2 linked regions of the Aggregicoccus sp. 17bor-14 genome follow. The protein of the gene in region 1 interacts with the protein of each later gene in a pairwise test. Links are inferred from orthologs where the notes say so. Each region holds a gene or a part of one and is shown on either strand. Other genes may lie near its edges.

Evidence for each region. Proteins that work in one complex are often made in the same cells at the same time.
Region 2: the proteins of lpdA (region 1) and odhB interact in binary tests that used the Escherichia coli proteins (3 or more experiments, as listed by UniProt). The link is inferred for Aggregicoccus sp. 17bor-14 from one-to-one orthologs.

What each region holds. Positions count from the first base shown.
Region 1 is NZ_VJZZ01000008.1:265,198-268,542, reverse strand. What follows is about bases 236-3,097. They hold lpdA (dihydrolipoyl dehydrogenase), read left to right. Parts: upstream 236-898; coding sequence 899-2,296; downstream 2,297-3,097. Other genes in these bases: FGE12_RS17245 (DUF72 domain-containing protein), read right to left, coding at 2,378-3,097; FGE12_RS17255 (hypothetical protein), read right to left, coding at 236-668. Also shown: more of FGE12_RS17255, read right to left, coding at 1-235; more of FGE12_RS17245, read right to left, coding at 3,098-3,145; lipA (lipoyl synthase), read left to right, coding at 3,342-3,345. UniProt on the Escherichia coli protein: Lipoamide dehydrogenase is a component of the glycine cleavage system as well as of the alpha-ketoacid dehydrogenase complexes.
Region 2 is NZ_VJZZ01000003.1:123,039-126,288, reverse strand. What follows is about bases 1-2,999. They hold odhB (2-oxoglutarate dehydrogenase complex dihydrolipoyllysine-residue succinyltransferase), read right to left. Parts: upstream 2,117-2,999; coding sequence 884-2,116; downstream 1-883. Other genes in these bases: FGE12_RS07000 (2-oxoglutarate dehydrogenase E1 component), read right to left, coding at 2,106-2,999; FGE12_RS07010 (cold-shock protein), read right to left, coding at 457-660; FGE12_RS30885 (DUF4253 domain-containing protein), read right to left, coding at 1-335. Also shown: more of FGE12_RS07000, read right to left, coding at 3,000-3,250. UniProt on the Escherichia coli protein: E2 component of the 2-oxoglutarate dehydrogenase (OGDH) complex which catalyzes the second step in the conversion of 2-oxoglutarate to succinyl-CoA and CO(2).

The sequences.
Region 1 (3,345 bases):
TGCGCCCCCGCCTCGGCGCCCTTCACCTGGTCCGGTACGATCTTCGTCAGCGCGGGGGGCGCGCCGCTGGCGAGTGCGCGCTCGAAGAGATCTTCCTTCGGAGGTGCCGCGCCCGGCGTGAGGCGGCGGTTGAGCACTGCCGCGTGCAGGAGCGCGGGAGGGATGACGTCGTGGCGGAGGCACACCGGCACCAGCGTCCCGAAGGCGCGCCGCGCCGCGTCGGAAGGCTTCTCGGACGCGCTCGCCGCGGGGACCACGAGGTCGCGCGCGAGCGCCTCGCAGGCGACGCGGCTCGCGGCCCCCGCGTGCTCGAGGTTCCACCGCGTGGCCGCGGGGTCCGAGTCCTCCAGCTGCTGCAGCCCCTTCAGGAAGAGGCCCGCGCAGGGATGCCCCTCGGCAGGGCAGCGCTCGCACAGGGTGGCCAGCACGTCGCGCAGCGGTCCAGGCTCGGCCCCCGCGTGCAGGGGCTCGCGCGCATCGAGTGCGGGGCCCAGCTCGCAGGCGCGGGGAGAGAGGGTGGGGCAGGTCTGCACCACGCTGCGGGCCTGGGCGAGCGCGGCAGCGTCCTGCGGGGCCTTCAGCGCGGCCTCCAGCGCCTGGTCGGCCGTCCGGCAGGCGGTTGCGGTGGCCGGGCCTGCGTCCGCGCTCCGTCCGGGCGGCGGGGGCATCTCACCGGGTGGACTCGCGGCGGACCCGGAAGAGGGCGGGGAGCGCCGGGTCTCTGCGGGCGAGGTGTCCGGAGAATGGGCGACGCACCACAGGCGGCCGAACACGACCAGGGCAGCGAGCATGAGCAGCAACGTTCGGAGCGGGAAACGCCTCAAGTGCAATCTCCTTGATTCCAATCCGGACAGAGGGTTATCAGCCCGCCGCGAATCTTTCCTCACTGGAGGCACTTGTGGCTGAGACTTTCGACGTCGTGATCATCGGCTCCGGCCCCGCCGGCTACGTGGCGGCCATCCGCGCGGGTCAGCTGGGTCTCAAGACCGCGATCGTCGAGCGCGACAAGCGCCTCGGCGGCACCTGCCTCCACCGCGGCTGCATCCCCACCAAGTCGCTGCTCTGGACGGCGGAGCTGTTCCACCACGTGCTCGAGGCCGCCGACTTCGGCATCGACGTGTCCAAGCCCGTGGTGAACTGGACCAACGCGCTCAAGCACAAGGACAAGGTGGTCACCAAGGGTGCCAACGGCATCGACTACCTGATGAAGAAGAACAAGGTCACGGTGGTGAAGGGCCAGGGCCGCATCGCCGGCAAGGGCAAGGTCGAGGTGACCGGCGAGGGCGGCGCCAAGCAGACCCTCGACACCAAGAACATCATCATCGCGACCGGCTCGGTCGTGCGCGCGCTGCCCAACGTGCCGATCGATCACAAGCGCGTGCTCAGCAGCGACTCCATCCTGGAGATCCAGAAGGTCCCCGAGAGCATCATCGTGCTCGGCGCGGGCGCGGTGGGCTGCGAGTTCGCCTCGGTGTTCAACCACGTGGGCAGCAAGACGGCCATCGTGGAGTACATGCCCAACCTGCTGCCCATCGAGGACATCGACGCCTCGAAGGAGCTGGAGAAGGCCTTCAAGAAGCGCAAGATCGACATCCACACCGGCGCGAAGGTGGAGAAGGTCGAGGACACCGGCAAGGGTGTGCGCGTGACCATGACCGTGGGCTCCGAGACCCGCACGCTGGAGGCCGAGATCCTCCTGTCCGCCGTGGGCCGCGCGCCGGTCACCGAGGACATCGGCCTCGAGAAGACCAACATCAAGACCGAGAAGGGCTTCATCAAGACCGACGCGATGATGCGCACCACCGAGCCGAACGTGTACGCGATCGGCGACGTGGTCCCCAGCCCCATGCTCGCCCACGTGGGCAGCGCCGAGGGCGTGGTGGCGGTGGAGCACATCGCGGGCAAGAACCCGCACCCGGTGAACTACGATCTCACCCCGTCCGCGACCTACTGCTACCCCGAGGTCGCGTCCGTGGGCCTCACCGAGAAGAAGGCGAAGGAGCGCGGCTACGACGTGAAGGCCGCCATCTTCCCCTTCAGCGCCATCACCAAGGCCTCCATCTCCAATGAGGCCGCCGGCATGATCAAGGTCGTGTCCGACAAGAAGTACGACGAGGTGCTCGGCGTGCACCTGGTCGGCCCGCACGCCACGGAGCTGCTCGCCGAGGCCTGCGTCGCGCTGCGCCTCGAGATCACCACCGAGGAGCTCGCCAACACCATGCACGCGCACCCCACGCTCTCCGAGATCATCAAGGAGGGCGCCGAGGCGACCCTGGGTCACCCCATCCACATCTGAGCCCCGCGGCTCGCGTGTGAGGGAGAGGCCGTCTGGAGCGCTGCTCCGGGCGGCCTCTGTCATTTCGCAGGGCGCACGGCCTCAGTGCGGCGCCGCGGGCAGCTCGGCCTCGGGCACGTCCACCGCCTCGCCCATGAGGTCCGCGAGCTCCAGCGCATCGCGCGGGGCATGGCCGCCCAGGTCGTTGTTGAAGTACACCCAGGCCTCGCCGCCCGCGTCGCGCCAGGCGGCGAGGTCTCGCGCGTAGGGCGCGAGCATCCGCCGCCCGTAGCCGCTGCGGTACTTCTCGGTGGCGCCGTGGAAGCGCACGTAGCGAAAGCGCCCGGTGGTGCGGGGCGGGCGGACGTCGAGCAGGTCGTGCTCCACCACCGCGGCGCCGTGCGCGTCCAGCAAGCGCAGGATGTCCTCGCGGTACCAGGCCGCGTGGCGGAACTCGAAGGCGGACGCCAGGTCCGGGGGCAGGTGCGCGAGGAAGTTCTCGAGCCTCCCCGGGTCCGGCTTCGTCATCTGCGGCGGCAGCTGCCAGAGCACGGGCCCCAGCGCGGGGCCCAGCCCGCGCACCAGCCCGTAGAAGCGGGAGAGGCCCTCGCCCGTCTCGAGCAGGCGCTTCATGTGCGTGAGGAAGCGGCTGCCCTTCGCGGCGAAGCGGAAGCCGCGCGGCACCTGGCGGCGCCAGCCCTCCACGGCCTCCGGCGTGGGCAGCCGGTAGAATGTCGCGTTGAGCTCCACCGTGTGGAACACCCGCGCGTAGTAGGGGAGCCACCGCCCGGTCGCCAGGTCGGCCGGGTAGAAGTCCCCCCGCCAGTGCCGGTACACGTAGCCGCTCGTCCCCAGGTGAACCACGCCCATGGCCGGAAGGATGGGGATGAGCCGGCCTTCTTGCCGCCGGGAGCGCCCGGGAAATTCGCACCCCGGCGGGCCTGCCAGGCCGCTCCGGCTGCGTTAAAGGGAGAGGGCTCCCCGGGGGAGGCCCGGAGCTGACGCCTTGCGTCAGGGCTTCTCCCTTGACCCCCGTTCCACCCCGCCCCTAGAAGGCCCGCGACTCATGG
Region 2 (3,250 bases), on another replicon or contig:
ACGAGCCCGGCGAGCCGCGCCCCGGCCCAGCCCGCGGGCTCGGGCGCGAGCTGCTCCGCCTCGCTCAGCAGCGCGGCGGTGTCCTCGTCCTCGCTCGCCCCCAGCTGCTCGAGCAGCAGCTCCAGCTCGTCCTCGGGGCCGAGCAGCAGCGGGTAGTGCCCGGTGTCGGAGCTCGCCTCGCGCAGCCGCTCCCAGAGGGCGCGCGCGCCGGCGCCCGGGACCACGAGCCGGGGCAGGGGCTCGCGCGCGCCGGGCAGCAGGGCGAGCCCCGAAGGGTCCACTCCACAGGCCTCCAGGCGGGCGGCCAGGGCCTTGAGCGAGGCAGGTGGCTTCACGCGGGTGTCCTCACGCTCGTACAGCTTGCGAACCCCTCCTGCAAAAAGCGAGAGGCCCGGTGCCCCGAAGGGTACCGAGCCTCTCAGACAAGCCAGCCCGTGAGGCGTGGCTTGAACGTCCTTACAGCGGGCGGACGTTCTGGGCCTGCAGGCCCTTGGGGCCACGGCCGACGTCGAACTCCACCTTCTGACCCTCAGCCAGGGTGCGGAAGCCCTGGGTCTGGATGGCGGTGTGGTGGCAGAACACGTCCTCGCCGCCCCCGTCCTGGGTGATGAAGCCGAAGCCCTTCGCGTCGTTGAACCACTTCACGGTACCAGTTGCCATTTCGCTTCCTTGTCTACCGGGGCCCGCCCGTTGGGCGGCCCCCTCATTACGCCCTTCCGCACATTCGGAAGAGCAGCCCTCTTCTAGTGACCCGGGAGGCCGAAAGTCCAGCCACACCGGGGCGATTTTCGGTTTTCTGGAAACTTCATCTCCAGAACACCGGATCGCCAACGCTTTGATCGGACCCCCGACCCGGGGGCCGAGGGGGGAGGAGGCGGCTCGCTCAGACCTCGAGCAGCATGCGCGTGGGGTCCTCGATGCAGTCCTTGATGCGGACGAGGAACTGCACGGCCTCCCGGCCGTCCACCAGGCGGTGATCGTAGGACAGGGCGAGGTACATCACCGGGCGGATGACCACCTGGCCGTCGCGCGCCACCGGGCGCTCCACGATGTTGTGCATCCCCAGGATGCCCGTCTGCGGCGGGTTGAGGATGGGGGTGGAGAGCATGGAGCCGAAGGTGCCCCCGTTGGAGATGGTGAAGGTGCCGCCCTGCAGGTCCGCCAGCGCGAGCTTGTCGTTCTTCGCCTTCTGGCCGAACTCGGCGATCTTCTTCTCCAGGTCCGCGAGGCCCAGCTGGTCCGCGTCCCGGATGACCGGGACCACGAGGCCGCGGGTGCCGCTCACCGCCACGCCGATGTCGTAGTACTTCTTGAAGACCACGTCCTCGCCGTCGATCTCCGCGTTGATCTGCGGGAAGGCCTTGAGGGCCTCGATCGCGGCGCGCACGAAGAAGCTCATGAAGCCGAGCTTCACGCCGTGCTTGGCCTGGAACTTCTCGTTGTACTGCTTGCGCACCGCCATCACCCCGCCCATGTCCACCTCGTTGAAGGTGGTGAGGATGGCGGCGGTGCTCTGCGCCATCACCAGGCGCTCGGCGACGCGGCGGCGCAGCGGGGTCATCTTCACCCGCTCCTCGCGCGCGGCGTTGGCGCGCGGGCCGGAGGGCGCGGCCGGGGCGGGCGCTGCGGCCGGGGCGGGCGTGGAGGCCGGAGCGGGGGCGCCGCCCTTCACGTGACCCAGCACGTCCTCCTTGGTGATGCGGCCCCCGGCGCCCGAGCCCTTGAGCTGCGCGGGGTCCAGGCCGTGGTCCTCGGCCATGCGGCGCGCGGTGGGGGTGATGCGCTGGCCGTCCTGGCCCGCGGGCGCGGCGGCCGCAGGCGCCGGCGCAGCGGCCGGAGCCGCAGCGGCGGCCGCGGGCGCAGAAGCGCCAGCGCCGGCGCCGGCCTCGATCGTGCCGAGCACGGCGCCCACGGTGACCTTGTCACCGTCCTTGAACGCGATGCTGCCCAGGGTGCCGGCGGCGGGAGCGGGCACGTCGATGGTGACCTTGTCGGTCTCCAGCACGACGAGCGGCTCGTCCGCGCTCACGGCGTCGCCGGCCTTCTTGTTCCACTTGCCGATGACGGCTTCGGTGATCGACTCGCCCAGGGGCGGAACCTTGATCTCAACGGCCATTCGTATTTCCTCGGAGGACGGCTTGCTCGACGATCAGCTGCTGCTCCAGGTCGTGCGTCTTCGTGAAGCCGGTGGCGGGGCTCGCGGCCTCCGCACGGCCCACGTAGCCGACCTTGAGCGGCACACCCCCCGCGCGCGCGGAAGCCAGGTCGTGCAGGCGGGGGAACATGAAGTGCCAGGCGCCCGCGTTGCGCGGCTCCTCCTGCACCCAGAGGAGCTCGGCGAGCTTCGGCATCTTCGCCACGAGCCCCGAGAGCTCGTCCGCGGGGTACGGGTAGAGCTGCTCCACGCGCACGATGGCCACGGAGGAGTCCTTGCGCTCGTCGCGCGCCTTGAGCAGGTCGTAGTAGACCTTGCCGCTGCACAAGAGCAGGCGCGTGACCTTCGCAGGGTCGATCTCCGGCTTGTCGAAGATGACCTTCTGGAAGCTGCCCTGCGCGAGCTCGTCCAGGTGGCTCGCCGCCTCCGCCTTGCGCAGCAGGCTCTTGGGCGTCATCACCACCAGCGGCTTGCGCAAGGGGCGCAGCACCTGGCGGCGCAGCAGGTGGAAGATCTGCGCGGGGCTGCTCGGGTAGCAGACCTGGATGTTGTCGTCCGCGCACAGGTCCAGGAAGCGCTCGAGGCGCGCGCTGGAGTGCTCGGGGCCCTGGCCCTCGTAGCCGTGGGGCAGGAAGAGGGTGAGCCCGCTCAGCCGCTTCCACTTCGCCTCACCGGCCGCGATGAACTGGTCGATGATGATCTGCGCGCCGTTGGCGAAGTCTCCGAACTGCGCCTCCCAGATGGTGAGGCCGTCCGGCACGTCCAGGCTGTAGCCGTACTCGAAGCCGAGGCAGGCGTACTCGCTCAAGGGGCTGTTGTAGATGTGGAAGCTGCCGTTGCCCTGGGCGAACTGCTTCAGCATCACGTGCTTCTGGCCGGTCTGGGTGTCGTTGATGACGGCGTGGCGGTGGCTGAAGGTGCCGCGCTCCACGTCCTGGCCGGTGATGCGCACGCTGTAGCCCTCGGCGAGCAGCGTCGCGTACGCGAGGCTCTCGCCGGCGCTCCAGTTGAGCGTCTCGGTCTGCAGCATGCCCTGGCGGCTCTTGAGCACGGTGCGCTCCACGTCCTTGTGGACGTGGAAGCCCTCGGGCGCGG